DNA from 3 places in the Thauera sp. WH-2 genome. Region 1 is predicted to be linked to each of the others. Evidence: riboswitches for the same ligand, from Rfam matches in the RefSeq annotation. Region 1 holds a riboswitch; each other region holds the start of a gene.

Region 1 (4,602 bases):
AATGAACAGGCTGAGTTGCTCCAGATGCTCCATGGAGCAGGCATGCTGGAGCACCCATCCGATGTTTATGCGACATCGCGACCGCGAAGCCGTCTGGCACGCAACAGGCAGGGATCCACTTGAAATCCGAACCGCTCCGTACGTATCGAATGGACAGTAATCTCGAGGCACCCCCTCGTGCCACACACCACAGCCAGGCCGACACGCGCTTCCCGGTTGCGATCATCGGCGCCGGCGCGCTGGGCCTGCACTTTGCTGCGCGGCTGCGCGCCGTCGTGCCGCTCGCCGTGATTGCGCGTAACGCACACCGGGTCGCAAGCCTCCGCACCGGCGTGCAAGTGGGCGAGCAAACACTCGCCCTGGAAGCCTTCGACGCTGCCCACCCCCCTGTCGCCGACTGGGTGATCGTGCTGGTGAAGGCCGCCGACACAGCGGCAGCCGCGGAAGTCGCCTCACGCATGCGCCCCATCGGCGTGCTGTCCTTGCAGAACGGGATCACCGTGGACATGCTGCGCGGGCATTGCCACGCACAACACGTGGATCAGGGCATCACCACCGAGGGCGCGTGGCGCGACGGCAACCGGGTGCAGCCCTCAGGCGCAGGCGAAACCCTGCTGCCGCCCGGGTTCGAGCCGCTCGCGCGGATGCTGGCGGACGCGGGTCTCGAGGCTCGCATCGAGCCGGAAATCACCGCCGCGCGGCTGGCGAAGCTGCTGGTGAACGTCGCCATCAACCCGCTCGCGGCGCTGTTCCGCGTGCCCAACGGCGCCCTGCTCGAGCCGCCGCACCGCGTACTGCTCAACGCCCTGGTGCGCGAGGCACTGCCGGTACTGCGCGCCAACGGCCTCGAGCTCGACGAAGCGGCCGCGCTCGCGCGGGTGCATGGCGTTGCCCGCGCCACCGCCGCCAACCGCGCCAGCATGCTGCAGGACGTCCTCGCCGGCCGCCACACCGAGATCGACGCCATCACCGGCGCCCTGCTATCCATGGCCGAGGCGGCCGGGCTCGAAGTTCCGACGCATCGCGCGGTGCATACCCTGGTGCGTACGATCGAACGCGGCGCGTTTGACAGCGCCGGGGGCCAGGGCTAACCTCCGCCCCTGTTCATGGTTGTCCGCCGTCATCGGCGGACATGAAAAGGGAATCCGGTGCCGCGCCCAGCGCGAACCCCGGAGCTGCCCCCGCAACTGTAATCGGCGAGTCCTGCGCCCTCTCTGCCACTGGAAATCTTCCGGGAAGGCTGGCGCAAGACGACGACCCGTGAGCCAGGAGACCTGCCATGCACATCACCTTCAACAGTTTGGGGCGGGGTGTCCCTGACAAGAGGCATGGCTCACACCATTTCACTTGCTCGTTTTCCTGATGGCACGGCAGCACCGCATGGCATTGCCATGCGCGTGACGCATCACGCCCGTGCGTCGGAGATCCGCCCTGCCCGCACCGGATCTCCGCCATGTCCACCGCCGACCGCCCCGCTGCAACGCTGACACCGCCGACCGATTCCACGGGCGCCGTTCTGAGGCCGATGTTCCGCTTCGGCCCCGCCGACGCCCCCCGCATCCTCGAACACCTTCTTGCGCTGGATGCCGATGACCGCCTGCTGCGCTTCAGCCACGGCATCCGCGACGAAGGCATCGCCGCCTACGTCGCCACGCTCGATTTCGCACGCGACCATGTGCATGGTCTGGGCACCGCACAAGGCGACATCGTCGCCCTCGCCCATGTCGCGGTGCGCGATGGGGAGGTCGACTTCGGGCTCAGCGTCACCGCAACTCATCGCCAGCGCGGACTGGGCCGAGCACTGTTCAACCACGTCATTGCACTGGCCCGCCTGCACGGCGCAGGCCGGATCGTGTGTCACAGCGTCAGCCCGGCGGTACTCCACATGGCTGCCGCCAGCGGCTTCCGTCGGCCTGGCGGCAGCCACACCGCCCCCCTGACGCTGGATCTGCGGGCCGAGTCCCACGCCGGCGACGACACCCATCCTTGCCCGGCCCCCAGCGCAGTCAGCCTCGCGGCCGCCGCCTGAAGCTCGCCTTCCCTCAGAAACCCGTTTCATCCGCACTCACCCAGACGAGGACCACCCGTGGACCGACTTCCCGCCGAAGCACTTGATAGCGCCATGCAACTCGCCGCATTCCAGACCGTCCGCCGCAATGGCGCCGTCGTCGCCTTCGATCCGAACAAGATCGCCGTCGCCATGACCAAGGCCTTTCTCGCCGTCGAGGGCCGCCAGGGCGCGGCGTCCTCACGCGTACGCGACATCGTGGCCCGACTCACCGATACCGTGGTCGGCGCCCTCACCCGTCGCCTGCCCGACGGCGGCATGCTGCACATCGAGGACATCCAGGACCAGGTCGAGCTGGCGCTGATGCGCTCGGGCGAGCACGACGTCGCGCGCGCCTACGTGCTCTACCGCGAACGCCGCGCCGCCGAACGCGCCGCGCAGCAGGACGCCGAAGCGCAGGCGGGCGGCACCGGCCCCGTGCTGCACGTCGTCGATGGCGAAGCGCGCCGCCCGCTCGACCGCGCCGCCCTGCTCGCCGTGTGCCGCGAGGCCTGCGAAGGGCTGGACGGTGTGTCCGCCGACACCGTGCTCGAACACGCCCTGCACAACCTCTACGACGGCGTGCCGATTGCCGCCGTGCGCCAGGCATTGGTGCTGGCCGCACGCACGCTGATCGAGCGCGAGCCGGACTACGGCCGTGTCGCCGCCCGCCTGCTGCTGTCGGCGATCCGCGTCGAAGTGCTCGGGCACGAAACCTCGCAGGCCGACATGTCCGACCCCGATCGGGGTTATGCCGCCTGCCTGCCCGCCTTCATCCGCCGTGGCATCGAGGCGGAGCTGCTCGACCCCCGCCTGGCCGACTTCGACCTCGCCCGCCTGGCGGCAGCGATCCGGCCCGAGCGCGACCTGCAGTTCGACTACCTCGGCCTGCAGACGCTGTACGACCGCTACTTCCTGCATGTCGACGACCGCCGCATCGAGCTGCCGCAGACCTTCTTCATGCGCGTGGCCATGGGCCTCGCGATCAACGAGATCGATCGCGAGGCACAGGCGATCGCGTTCTACGAGCTGCTGTCGAGCTTCGACTTCATGAGCAGCACGCCAACGCTGTTCAACAGCGGCACCCGCCATTCGCAGCTGTCGTCCTGCTACCTGACGACGGTGGCCGACAGCCTCGAGGACATCTACCAGTCGATCAAGGAAAACGCCCTGCTGCAGAAGTTTGCCGGCGGTCTGGGCAACGACTGGACGCCGGTACGCGCGCTCGGCAGCCGCATCAAGGGCACCAACGGCCAGAGCCAGGGCGTGATCCCCTTCCTCAAGGTGGTCAACGACACCGCGGTGGCGGTGAACCAGGGCGGCAAGCGCAAGGGCGCGGTGTGCGCCTATCTCGAAACCTGGCACCTCGACATCGAGGAATTCCTCGAACTGCGCAAGAACACCGGCGACGAGCGCCGCCGCACGCACGACATGAACACCGCGAACTGGATTCCCGACTTGTTCATGAAGCGCGTGCTGGAGAACGCCGAATGGACCCTGTTCTCGCCGGTCGACGTGCCCGACCTGCACGAGCGCTACGGCCAGGACTTCGAGACGGCCTACCGCGCGTATGAGGAAAAGGCCGAGCGCGGCGAGATCCGCCTCTTCAAGCGCCTGCCCGCCATCCAGCTGTGGCGCAAGATGCTGACCATGCTGTTCGAGACCGGGCATCCATGGATCACCTTCAAGGACGCCTGCAACCTGCGCTCGCCGCAGCAGCACGTGGGCGTGGTGCATGGCTCCAACCTGTGCACCGAGATCACGCTCAACACCTCGGCCGACGAGACCGCGGTGTGCAACCTCGGCTCGGTGAACCTGCCCGCCCATCTGGTGCGCGACGGCGACGGGCGCTGGACGCTCGACCACGACAAGCTGCAGCGCACCGTGCGTGTCGCGATGCGCCTGCTCGACAACGTCATCGACCTCAACTACTACGCCACGCCCAAGGCGCGCGCCGCCAACCTGCGCCACCGCCCGGTGGGCCTGGGCATCATGGGCTTTGCCGACGCCTTGCATATGATGGGGCTGGCCTACGCATCGGACGCCGCTATCGAGTTTGCCGACCGTTCGATGGAAGCCGTGTGCCACGCCGCCTACTGGGCCTCGACCGAGCTGGCCGAGGCACGCGGGCGGTATTCCAGCTTCCGCGGCAGCCTGTGGGACCGGGGCATCCTGCCGCAGGACAGCCTCGCGCTGCTGGCCGAGGGCCGCGGGCGCAGCAACGCGGGCGGCGGCGCCCTGCTCGAAGTAGACCGCTCTTCCTCGCTCGACTGGAGCCCGCTGCGCGAACGCATCGCCCGCCATGGCATGCGCAACTCGAACTGCGTCGCCATCGCGCCGACCGCGACCATCTCCAACATCGTCGGCGTGTCGGCCTCGATCGAGCCGGACTACCAGAACCTGTACGTCAAATCCAACCTGTCGGGCGAGTTCACCGTGGTCAACGCGCATCTGGTGCGCGAGCTGAAGGCACTCGGCCTGTGGGACGAAGTGATGGTGGCCGACCTCAAGTACTTCGACGGCTCGCTCGCCCCGATCGAGCGCATCCCGGCCGA
Region 2 (4,602 bases), on a different contig from region 1:
GGCGCGCGCCAAGCGCGGCGCGATCGACTTCGAGACCACCGAAACCCGTATGATCTTCGACGATAACGGCAAGATCGCGCAGATCGTGCCCGAGGTGCGCAACGACGCCCACCGCCTCATCGAGGAGTGCATGCTCGCCGCCAACGTGTGTGCGTCCGACTTCCTCGCCACCCGCGAGCACCCGGCGCTGTATCGCGTCCATGACTCGCCCTCCGAGGACAAGCTCGCCAAGCTGCGCGAGTTCCTCAAGGAGTTCGGCCTCGGGCTGGGCGGCGGTGACGAGCCGCGCGCGAGTGATTTCGCGAAACTGCTCGAGCAGGTCAAGGATCGCCCCGACGCCCAGCTGCTGCAGACCGTGATGCTGCGCTCGTTGAAGCAGGCGATGTACAGCCCGGACAACGTCGGCCATTTCGGCCTCGCTTACGAGTCCTACACCCACTTCACCTCGCCGATCCGGCGCTACCCCGACCTGCTGATCCACCGCGGCATCAAGGCCGCGCTCGGCGGTGACCAGTACCGCCCCGGCGACTGGGAGCAGATCGGCCTGCACTGCTCGATGACCGAGCGCCGCGCCGACGACGCCACCCGTGACGTGGTCGCCTTCCTCAAGTGCTACTTCATGCAGGACCGCGTCGGCGAGGAGTTCACCGGCAGCGTGTCGGCGGTCGTGCCCTTCGGCCTCTTTGTCGCGCTCGACGACATCTTCATCGAGGGCCTGCTGCACATCTCGGATCTCGGGAGCGACTACTTCCACTACGACGAGATGCGCCACGCGCTCATGGGCGAGCGCACCGGCAAGCAGTTCCGCCTCTCCGACCGCGTGAAGGTGCAGCTCGTACGGGTGGATATGGCGACCAACAAGATCGACTTCCGCCTCATTGAAGGGCCGCTGCCGGCCGAGCCGCCCGCGAAGCCGGCCGGGCCGGTGGCTGTCGCAGCGATCCCCGAAGCCGGCAAGAAGGCGCGCAAACCGCGCGCGAAGAAGGGCGAGGCGGGGCCTGTGGTCGAAGCTGCGCCTGCGCCTGCAGCCGCACTGCCGGTCGCTGCCCCCGAGTTTGCCCCATCGAAGGCGGACAAGGCCCGCAGCAAGCGGGCGAAGCAACCCGCCACCGAGCAGGTCGCCGAGGCCGCGCCCGCGCCGGCCGTCGAGTTGCCCGCCGCAGTGCCGGAGGTCGCTGAGCCGAAGCCTCGCAAGGCCCGTGCGAAGAAGCTTGTAGTCGAGCCGGTCACTGTGCCCGAGCCGGTGGTCGAGGCACCTCCCGCCGCGCCGCAGGGCGCCGAGCCCAAGCCGCGCCGGACGCGGGCGAAGAAGACTGTTGTCGAGCCGATCGCCGCAGCGCCGGTCGAAGCGCTAGAATCCGCGCCCCCGACTGCGGCTCCGGCACGACGCGCCCGCCGCAAGACCACCACCAAGGGCACCGACCGTGGCTAAAGCACCCGAGAACACTCCCACCAAGCTGATTTACGGCTTCCACGCGGTCTCTGCCAAGCTGCGCCATGCGCCCGAATCGGTGCTGGAGATCTACCTCTCCGGTGACCGCAAGGACGCGCGGGTGAAGAAGTTCATTGCCCAGGCCGAGGCTGCCGGCGTGCGCATCCTGCAGAGCGAGGGCGACAAGCTCGACGGCATGGTGGGCACCCGTCGCCACCAGGGCGTGGTCGCCAAGGTCGACGCCACCCGGCGCGAGATCAAGCTCGCCGACGTGCTCGACAGCCTGGACGAGAATGCGCTGATCCTGGTTCTCGACGGCGTGCAGGATCCGCACAACCTCGGTGCCTGTCTGCGTGTGGCCGACGCCGCCGGTGCACATGCGGTGGTCGCACCCAAGGACCGCGCGGTGGGCCTCAACGCCACTGCGGTCAAGGTCGCCAGCGGCGCCGCCGATACCGTGCCCTACATCACCGTGACCAACCTTGCCCGCGCCCTGCGCGAGATGCAGGACGCCGGCGTGTGGATCGTCGGTGCCGCAGGCGAAGCCGACAAGTCCATCTACGACATCGACCAGAAGGTGCCGGTGGCGTGGGTGCTTGGCGCCGAAGGTGACGGCCTGCGTCGCCTCACCCGCGACACTTGCGATGCGCTTGCCCGCATCCCCATGCACGGTAGCGTCGAGAGCCTCAATGTGTCGGTGGCGAGCGGGATCTGCCTGTTCGAGGCGCGCCGCCAGCGGGGTTGAAACCGGCCAGGCGCGTGCGCCCGTTTGCTTGTCCGGTCCACGTCCGGTATTCAGCGTGCGGGCGCTGCAGGAACGTACTGACCCAGCGCACGTCTTTTGCCGCGGCAGCCCGTTTGCGGCTAAGCTTACGCCCCTGTTTGCTTCGAGGTGCCCGCGCGCTGCGCGGGAGAATCGGGAAGGTGGTGCAAACCCACCGCGCGCCCAGCGCCGTGAAGGGGATTGTCCGGGCAAGGTTCGCCCAGCCACTGGTCCGCAAGGACCGGGAAGGCGTCCGGACGAGTTGATCCGCAGCCGGAAGACCGGCCTCGAAGTGCCCCCAGCAGCCGCCTGGTCGGTGGCTGTCTACTGCTCGACGACAAGGGGAATACTTCATGAGCAGCCCGACGCAGGCGCATGCCGCGCCGGCGCGTACCGACGCGCCCGCATTTACCCAAGAACCGGTCACGAACGACCTGGCCGGCAGCGCCGGCCCCGCGCGCTTCCAGGCCGATCCGCGCTTCGATGCGGCCGAGCGCGACGCGGTCTATCGCGCCATCCATACCCGCCGCGACGTGCGTGGCGAGTTCCTGCCCGATCCGATCCCCGACGAGGTGCTCGCGCGTGTGCTCGATGCCGCTCATCACGCGCCCTCGGTCGGCTTCATGCAGCCCTGGGATTTCATCGTGGTGCGCTCGCGCGCGGTGCGCGAGCAGATCCATGCTGACTTCCTTGCCGCGCACGCCGAGGCCGAACAGATGTTCGACGAAGGCAAGCGCGACACCTACCGCAACCTGAAGCTCGAAGGCATCCTGGAATCGCCGGTGAACATCTGCATCACCTGCGACCGCAGCCGCCATGGGCCGGTGGTGATCGGCCGCACCCACATCGGCGCGATGGACGTGTACAGCGCGGTGTGTGCGGTGCAGAACCTGTGGCTGGCCGCGCGTGCCGAGAACCTCGGCGTGGGCTGGGTCAGCATCCTGCACCCGCAGGCGCTGCGCGAGGCGCTGGGCATCCCGCGTGAGATCGTGCCGATCGCCTACCTGTGCATCGGTCACGTGAGCGCGTTTCACGCCCGGCCCGAACTCGAGGCTGCGGGCTGGTTGCCGCGCATGCCCTTGCCCGAGTTGCTGCATTTCGATGGCTGGCAGGGGCCCGCGGACGAGGCTGGCGAACAGCTCATCGAGCAGGTGCGGAAGCTGCCTCCTCACCCGCGCTGACGCTGGCTGCGCACGGCTCTTGCTTGGTTCTACCCCTGCGGCCTCGGCCGCAGAACAAGAACCCTCGGGAGCCCCGCATGAAATCGACCCTGGCCTTTCTCGTCGCTGCTCGTCGCAGCGAGATCCACGAGCTGGAACAGCTTGCGCGCAGCTGCGAGCTCGTCCAGCTCGTGGGCGAACTCGTGCACCGCCTGCAAGGCGAGCGCGGCGCCTCGAACCTTTTTCTGGCTTCCGCGGGCGTGCGCTTCGGTCCGGAGCGGAAAGAGCATGCCGAGGCAAGCCGCAGCGCGGAGGCGGCCGTGCGCGCCTGGCTGGGGCGGCCGGAGATCCGTGACGCCGTGCCAGGTTTCGCTGTGGCCGGCGGCGCTCGGCTGTTTACCCGTATCGCCCTTGCGCTGCACCGCGTCGACATGCTCCCCGATCTGCGCGAGGCGATCGTGCGCCAGCGCTGCTCAGTCGCCGAGGCGACAGCGCACTTCAGGCGGACCATCGCCGCCCTGCTGGCGCTGGTGTTCGAGGCGGCGGACGTGGCAGCTGATCCCGCGATTTCACGGCTGCTCGTGGCGCTGTTCAACCTCATGCAGGGCAAGGAACTCGCTGGCCAGGAGCGTGCGCTGGGCACTGCAGTGTTTGCTGCGAAGGCCGATCCGGCAGTGGATGGCCCGCCGCTGCTGTACCTGATCGAGGGCCAGGAGGCGTGCTTCCAGCGCTTCGAGGCCTTTTCTCCGGAGGATGTGCGGACGGCCTGGCGGGGCGTGCAGCAGGCGATGCCGCTCGTCGAACTGGAGCGCCTGCGCCGCAAGCTGCTTGCAGATGGGCAGGATGCTGCGGGCGTGCCCGAGCGGGCCCAGGACTGGTTTGCCTGCTGCTCGCTGCGCCTCGACCGCGTGCGGGAGGTCGAAGTGCTGCTTGGTGTGGCACTGAGGACGGAATGCCTGCGGCGCAGCGAGGCCCTGCAGGCAGATCCGGATGACCCGCAGCGGCTCGCATCTGCACTGGACGGACTGGTGGGACTGGACGCCGCAGGGGCCACGCCCGGCGTGCGCATGGGTGAAGAAGGGGCGGAGGAAGGATGCGCCGGTGAGTTCGGCGGGCTGGATGGTGGGCTGGAGGGCGGGGCGGGCAGGCCCGCGGTGCCCGATCCGATGGGGCGCCGTCTGGCCGCTTCGATCGTCGATGTACTGCATGCGCAGTCGCGCCGGCTGCAGGCGATGAGTGACGAACTC
Region 3 (4,602 bases), on a different contig from region 1:
CTTGGTCTTGCGGTCGATCTTGTGTTGCAGCGCGGCGGACAGCAGCGGGTCGGGCGGAACGATGGCGAAGGGTTTCATGGTGACAAGCTTGGTCGGTTGGACGGGATGTTCATCGTGGACGGGGGCTACGCAGCCGCATGGAGTGCAGCACACGCGTCCGTCCTGGATGTCGTGCGGCTTGCAGTTTAGCCCTGCTTCAGCACCAGCGGCAGTCCAGCGGCGACGAAGACAACCCGTTTGCATAGGGTGGCCACTGCCTGGTTGAGCCGTCCGGCCTCGTCGCGAAACAGCCTGCCAAGCTGGGTTTCGGGCACCAGCCCCAGCCCAACCTCGTTGGCGACGAGGAGAATGCGGCCGGGCAATGCGGGCAAGGTGGCGAGCAGTCTCTCGCGCTCGCGGCGAAAGCGCGGCAGCTCGTCGGCGTCGGCTCCGGGTGGCAGGTGCTCGGCGTCGATCAGCAGGTTGGTGACCCACAGCGTCAGGCAGTCCACCACCAGACAGCGATCGGGTGCGGCTTCGCGGCGCAGTGCATCGGCCAGCGCCACGGGCGCCTCCACCGTACGCCAGCCCGCGGGGCGGTCGGCCTGGTGGCGGCGGATGCGCGCGGCCATTTCGTCGTCGAGGGCTTCGGCGGTGGCGATCACCGTCACCGCAAGTCCGGATCCGGCGGCGCGCCGTTCGGCTTCACGGCTCTTGCCGGAGCGTGCGCCGCCGAGGATGAGTTCACATGTCATTGTCGTGGTTTGGTTTTCCGCTCGTCGTGCGGATTCTTTTTGCAGTGCACGATACCGCCTCGTACGGTATCATCCGCCCCCACTGCCCCGGAAGGGGCAACGCGTTATCGGTGCCCGCGGGCGTATCTCGCCCAGGGTTAAACGGGAAACAGGTGCGCGGCCCTTCGCAAACGAGGCCGCAATGCCTGTGCTGCCCCCGCAACGGTAAGTGCGCGCAAGGTGTGTCCTGCAGCCACTGGGAACATTCCCGGGAAGGCGACTCACCCGTCCGGCCATCAGGCCGGCACAGCGCACGAGCCCGGAGACCGGCCGGAACGCGGAATGGCGGATGTGCCGCGGGGTGGCGGCGACGGGCGCGGTTTGTCTTGCTCTCTTCGGTTCTACCTGCCTCGTGGTGCGTCCATGTGAAGTTGCCATGGCGTGCGGGGACGCACGGTGTGGCGAAGGGAGAGCCCTACGATGAATATCCGCTTCTCCGCGCTGGCTTCGGCTGGCGCGCTGTGCTGTTTCACCCTGCCGGCCGTTCATGCCGCCGATGCCCAGTTGGGCCATGTGGTCGTCACGGCCACCCGTCAGCCGGTCAGTGCAGATGCCGCGCTCGCGAGCGTCGACGTGATCGAACGTGACGAGATTGCCCGTGCCGGTCATTCGAGCCTGCTCGGCCTGCTGGCGTCGCGGCCGGGGGTGCAGATGGCACGCAATGGCGGCCCTGGATCGAGCGGAAGCGTCTATATTCGCGGCGCCAACGCCGGGCATACGCTGTTGCTTGTGGACGGTGTCCGCATCGGCTCGGCGACCAGCGGCTCGCCGGTGCTGGAGACCATCCCGCTCGAGATCGTTGAGCGCATCGAGATCCTGCGCGGCCCCGGCAGCGCACTTTATGGTGCGGATGCGCTGGGCGGCGTGATCCAGGTGTTCACCCGCAAGGGCAAGGAGGGCTTCCACCCCTCGGCGCGCGTGGGTGCCGGCAGCGACGGCGCACGTGAAGCCAGCGCCACGCTGGCTGGCGGTGCGGGTGTCCTGCGCTATAGCGTGACCGCTGGGCATGAGCGCAGCGACGGCTTTAATGCGCGCACGCCGGTGCTGTCCGTGAACGACCGCGACGACGACGGTTTCCGCGAGGATTACCTCAGCGCCTCGCTGGCGCTGGACCTGGGCGGCAACGACGAAATTGGTGCCAATGTGCTGTATTCCGACATGCGCAACTGGTATGACGCAGCTCAGCCCTTCGATTCCCATCTGGACAAACGCGCGGAATCCTATGGCATGTATCTGCGCAAGCAGCATTCGTCCGATTGGGTCAGCACCCTGCGTTTCGGCCATGGCGTCGATGCGCTCGAGAACCAGTCGAATGCCGGCGCGCGTTCCCGCTTCGACACGACACAGCGTCAATTGAGCTGGCAGCACGATATTGCGCTCGGTGGCGGCTCCTTGATGGCGGCCTACGAGTTCCTGCAGCAGCGCGTGCAGACGACGACCCACTACGAGAGGACCCGGCGCCATATGAACGCCTTCCTGCTCGGCTGGGGCGGCGAGTTCGATCGCCACCGCGTGCAACTCAATGCACGTCACGACCGCAATTCCCAGTTCGGCAGCAAGACCACCGGAACAGCGGCCTACGGCTACGAGATCACGCCGGAGTGGCGCGTCCATGCAAGCATCGGCAATGCGTTCAAGGCGCCGACCTTCAATGATCTCTATTACCCCGTAGAGTGCTATCCGGTGTGGGGTTGCTTCGGCGGGAATCCGGCGCTCAAGCCGGAGGAGGCGCTCAATCGCGAGATCGGTGTGGCCTGGGAGCGCAATGACCTCAGCCTGGGGCTGACCTACTTCAACAATCGCATCCGAAACCTGATCGATTGGAGCAGCGGTGTGGCGGCGAACGTCGGCCGGGCAGACATCGAGGGGGTGGAAGCGAGCCTGGGTGCCATGCTCGGGGAGTATCGCGTGCGTGCCAGCGTCGACCTGCTCGATGCGGAGGATCGGCAAACCGGCGACGAGCTCGGCCGTCGTGCGCGCATCAGCGGTGCGCTTGCGCTGGAAAGGCTTGCAGGCGCATGGACCTGGGGCGTGGAGTGGAATGGGAAAGGGCCGCGTTATGATCGGGTGCCCAATGCCCCTGCCGGTCGCATGGGGGGCTATGGCCTGGTCGATGCGTACGTGCACTACGCCGTGGCGCCTGACTGGAGTGTGGAAGTTCGCGCCAACAACCTGCTCGACAAGGACTACGAACTTGCCAAGGGGTACGGAACACAGGGCCGGAGCGTCTTCGTGGCACTGCGCTACGCCATGCACTGATCGCCGATGCCTGCAATCGCGCTACGTGGGGAGTCGCGCGTGAGTCCAGCCATGCGCCGCACGCGATCGCCGCTGGCGATCGCCGTGGTCCTGCTGCTGGCGGGGGCGCTTGCGCTGCTCCTGGCGCTGGTCGCCGGGGGGCTGCCGGTGGGGACCGCCGACGTACTGGGTGCGCTTACCGGCGCGGACGGTATGAATGCGACCGTGATCCGCGAGCTCCGCCTCCCCCGCGCCCTTGCTGCCTTCGCCTGCGGTGGCCTGCTCGCCACCGCGGGTGCCCTCATGCAGGTCTTGCTGCGCAACCCGCTGGCCGACCCCTACATCCTCGGCATTTCGGGCGGTGCGGCGGTGGGTGCGCTGGGGGCGATCACGCTCGGGGCGGCTGCGTTCTGGGTGGACGCCTCCGCCTTCGTCGGCGCGCTCACCGCGATGCTCGTCGTCTTCGGTCTGGCACACGGTGACGGCAGCTGGACGCAGACGCGGCTGTTGCTGACAGGCGTCATCGTCGCGGCTGGCTGTGGCGCCGCGGTCTCGCTGATGCTTGCGCTCGCGCCTGACACACGCGTGATGTCCATGCTGTTCTGGATGATGGGCGATGCGAGCGCAGCAGCGCGGCCGTGGCCGGCGCTGGTGGTGCTGGTGTTGGCGCTGGTGGTCGTGTTGCCGTTTGCGCGCGACCTCAACGTGCTCGCCCGCGGCGAGCTTTCCGCGCGGGCGCTGGGCGTACAGGTGGGGCATCTGCGCGTCGCGCTGTACGTGCTCGCTTCGCTGCTGACTGCGACCGCGGTGACGCTGGTCGGCTCGGTGGGCTTCGTCGGCCTGATCGTGCCGCACCTGGTGCGGCTCGCGCTGGGCAACGACCAGCGTGTGCTGATCCCCGCTGCGGCGCTCGCGGGGGGCACCCTGCTGACCCTGGCCGACACCGCTGCGCGCACCGTGATGGCACCGCAGCAGTTGCCGGTGGGCGTGCTCACCGCGCTGATCGGCGTGCCGGTCTTCCTGTTCCTGCTCTCGCGCAGCCCGCGCAGCACACGATGAACGCTGCCCGTCGCCCCCTGCCGGAGGATGCGGCTCCGCTGCTCGAGGCCGAACGCCTCGCGCTCAAGGTGGGCGAGCGATGGCTATGCTGCGAGTTCAGCCTCAGCCTGGCCGCGGGTGAATGCCTGGTGCTGCTCGGCCCCAACGGCGCCGGCAAGACCACGCTGCTGCACACGCTGGCCGGGCTGCGCGAACCCACGGTGGGCGAGGTGCGCATCGGCGGCCTGCCCTACGCCGCCTGGCCGACGCTGGAGGCGGCACGTTTTCGCGGCCTGCTCGCCCAGCAGCAACCCGACCCTTTTGCCGCGGGTGTGCTCGAGACCGTACTCGTTGGGCGCCATCCTCACCTTGGGCGCTGGGGCTGGGAGGGGCCGCAGGATGTGGCGATCGCGCGCAGGGCGCTGGAGTCGGTGGAACTGACAGGCTTCGAGCAGCGGGACGTGCAGACTCTGTCCGGTGGCGAGCGCCAGCGTGTGGCGATCGCCACCCTGCTCACGCAGGCGCCGCGCCTGTTCCTGCTCGACGAGCCGCT

Evidence for each region. A riboswitch is a leader RNA that binds a small molecule or an ion and turns the genes downstream of it on or off. The one in region 1 is predicted to bind cobalamin.
Region 2: linked by a shared signal. The riboswitch ahead of bluB (5,6-dimethylbenzimidazole synthase) and the one ahead of ACNKW1_RS04005 (GNAT family N-acetyltransferase) in region 1 are both predicted to bind cobalamin.
Region 3: linked by a shared signal. The riboswitch ahead of ACNKW1_RS10640 (TonB-dependent receptor domain-containing protein) and the one ahead of ACNKW1_RS04005 (GNAT family N-acetyltransferase) in region 1 are both predicted to bind cobalamin.

What each region holds. Positions count from the first base shown of each region.
Region 1 covers NZ_JBLWFG010000001.1:839,060-843,661, forward strand. The annotation lists gene ACNKW1_RS04000 (ketopantoate reductase family protein) at 150-1,091, shown strand; cobalamin riboswitch at 1,091-1,297, shown strand; gene ACNKW1_RS04005 (GNAT family N-acetyltransferase) at 1,454-2,029, shown strand; gene ACNKW1_RS04010 (ribonucleoside-diphosphate reductase subunit alpha) at 2,087-4,602, shown strand, end outside.
Region 2 covers NZ_JBLWFG010000004.1:91,808-96,409, reverse strand. The annotation lists gene rnr (ribonuclease R) at 1-1,432, shown strand, start outside; gene rlmB (23S rRNA (guanosine(2251)-2'-O)-methyltransferase RlmB) at 1,425-2,177, shown strand; cobalamin riboswitch at 2,306-2,500, shown strand; gene bluB (5,6-dimethylbenzimidazole synthase) at 2,549-3,376, shown strand; gene ACNKW1_RS08575 (nitrate- and nitrite sensing domain-containing protein) at 3,454-4,602, shown strand, end outside.
Region 3 covers NZ_JBLWFG010000005.1:200,246-204,847, forward strand. The annotation lists gene cobT (nicotinate-nucleotide--dimethylbenzimidazole phosphoribosyltransferase) at 1-78, opposite strand, end outside; gene cobU (bifunctional adenosylcobinamide kinase/adenosylcobinamide-phosphate guanylyltransferase) at 186-734, opposite strand; cobalamin riboswitch at 826-1,063, shown strand; gene ACNKW1_RS10640 (TonB-dependent receptor domain-containing protein) at 1,194-3,032, shown strand; gene ACNKW1_RS10645 (FecCD family ABC transporter permease) at 3,084-4,070, shown strand; gene ACNKW1_RS10650 (ABC transporter ATP-binding protein) at 4,067-4,602, shown strand, end outside.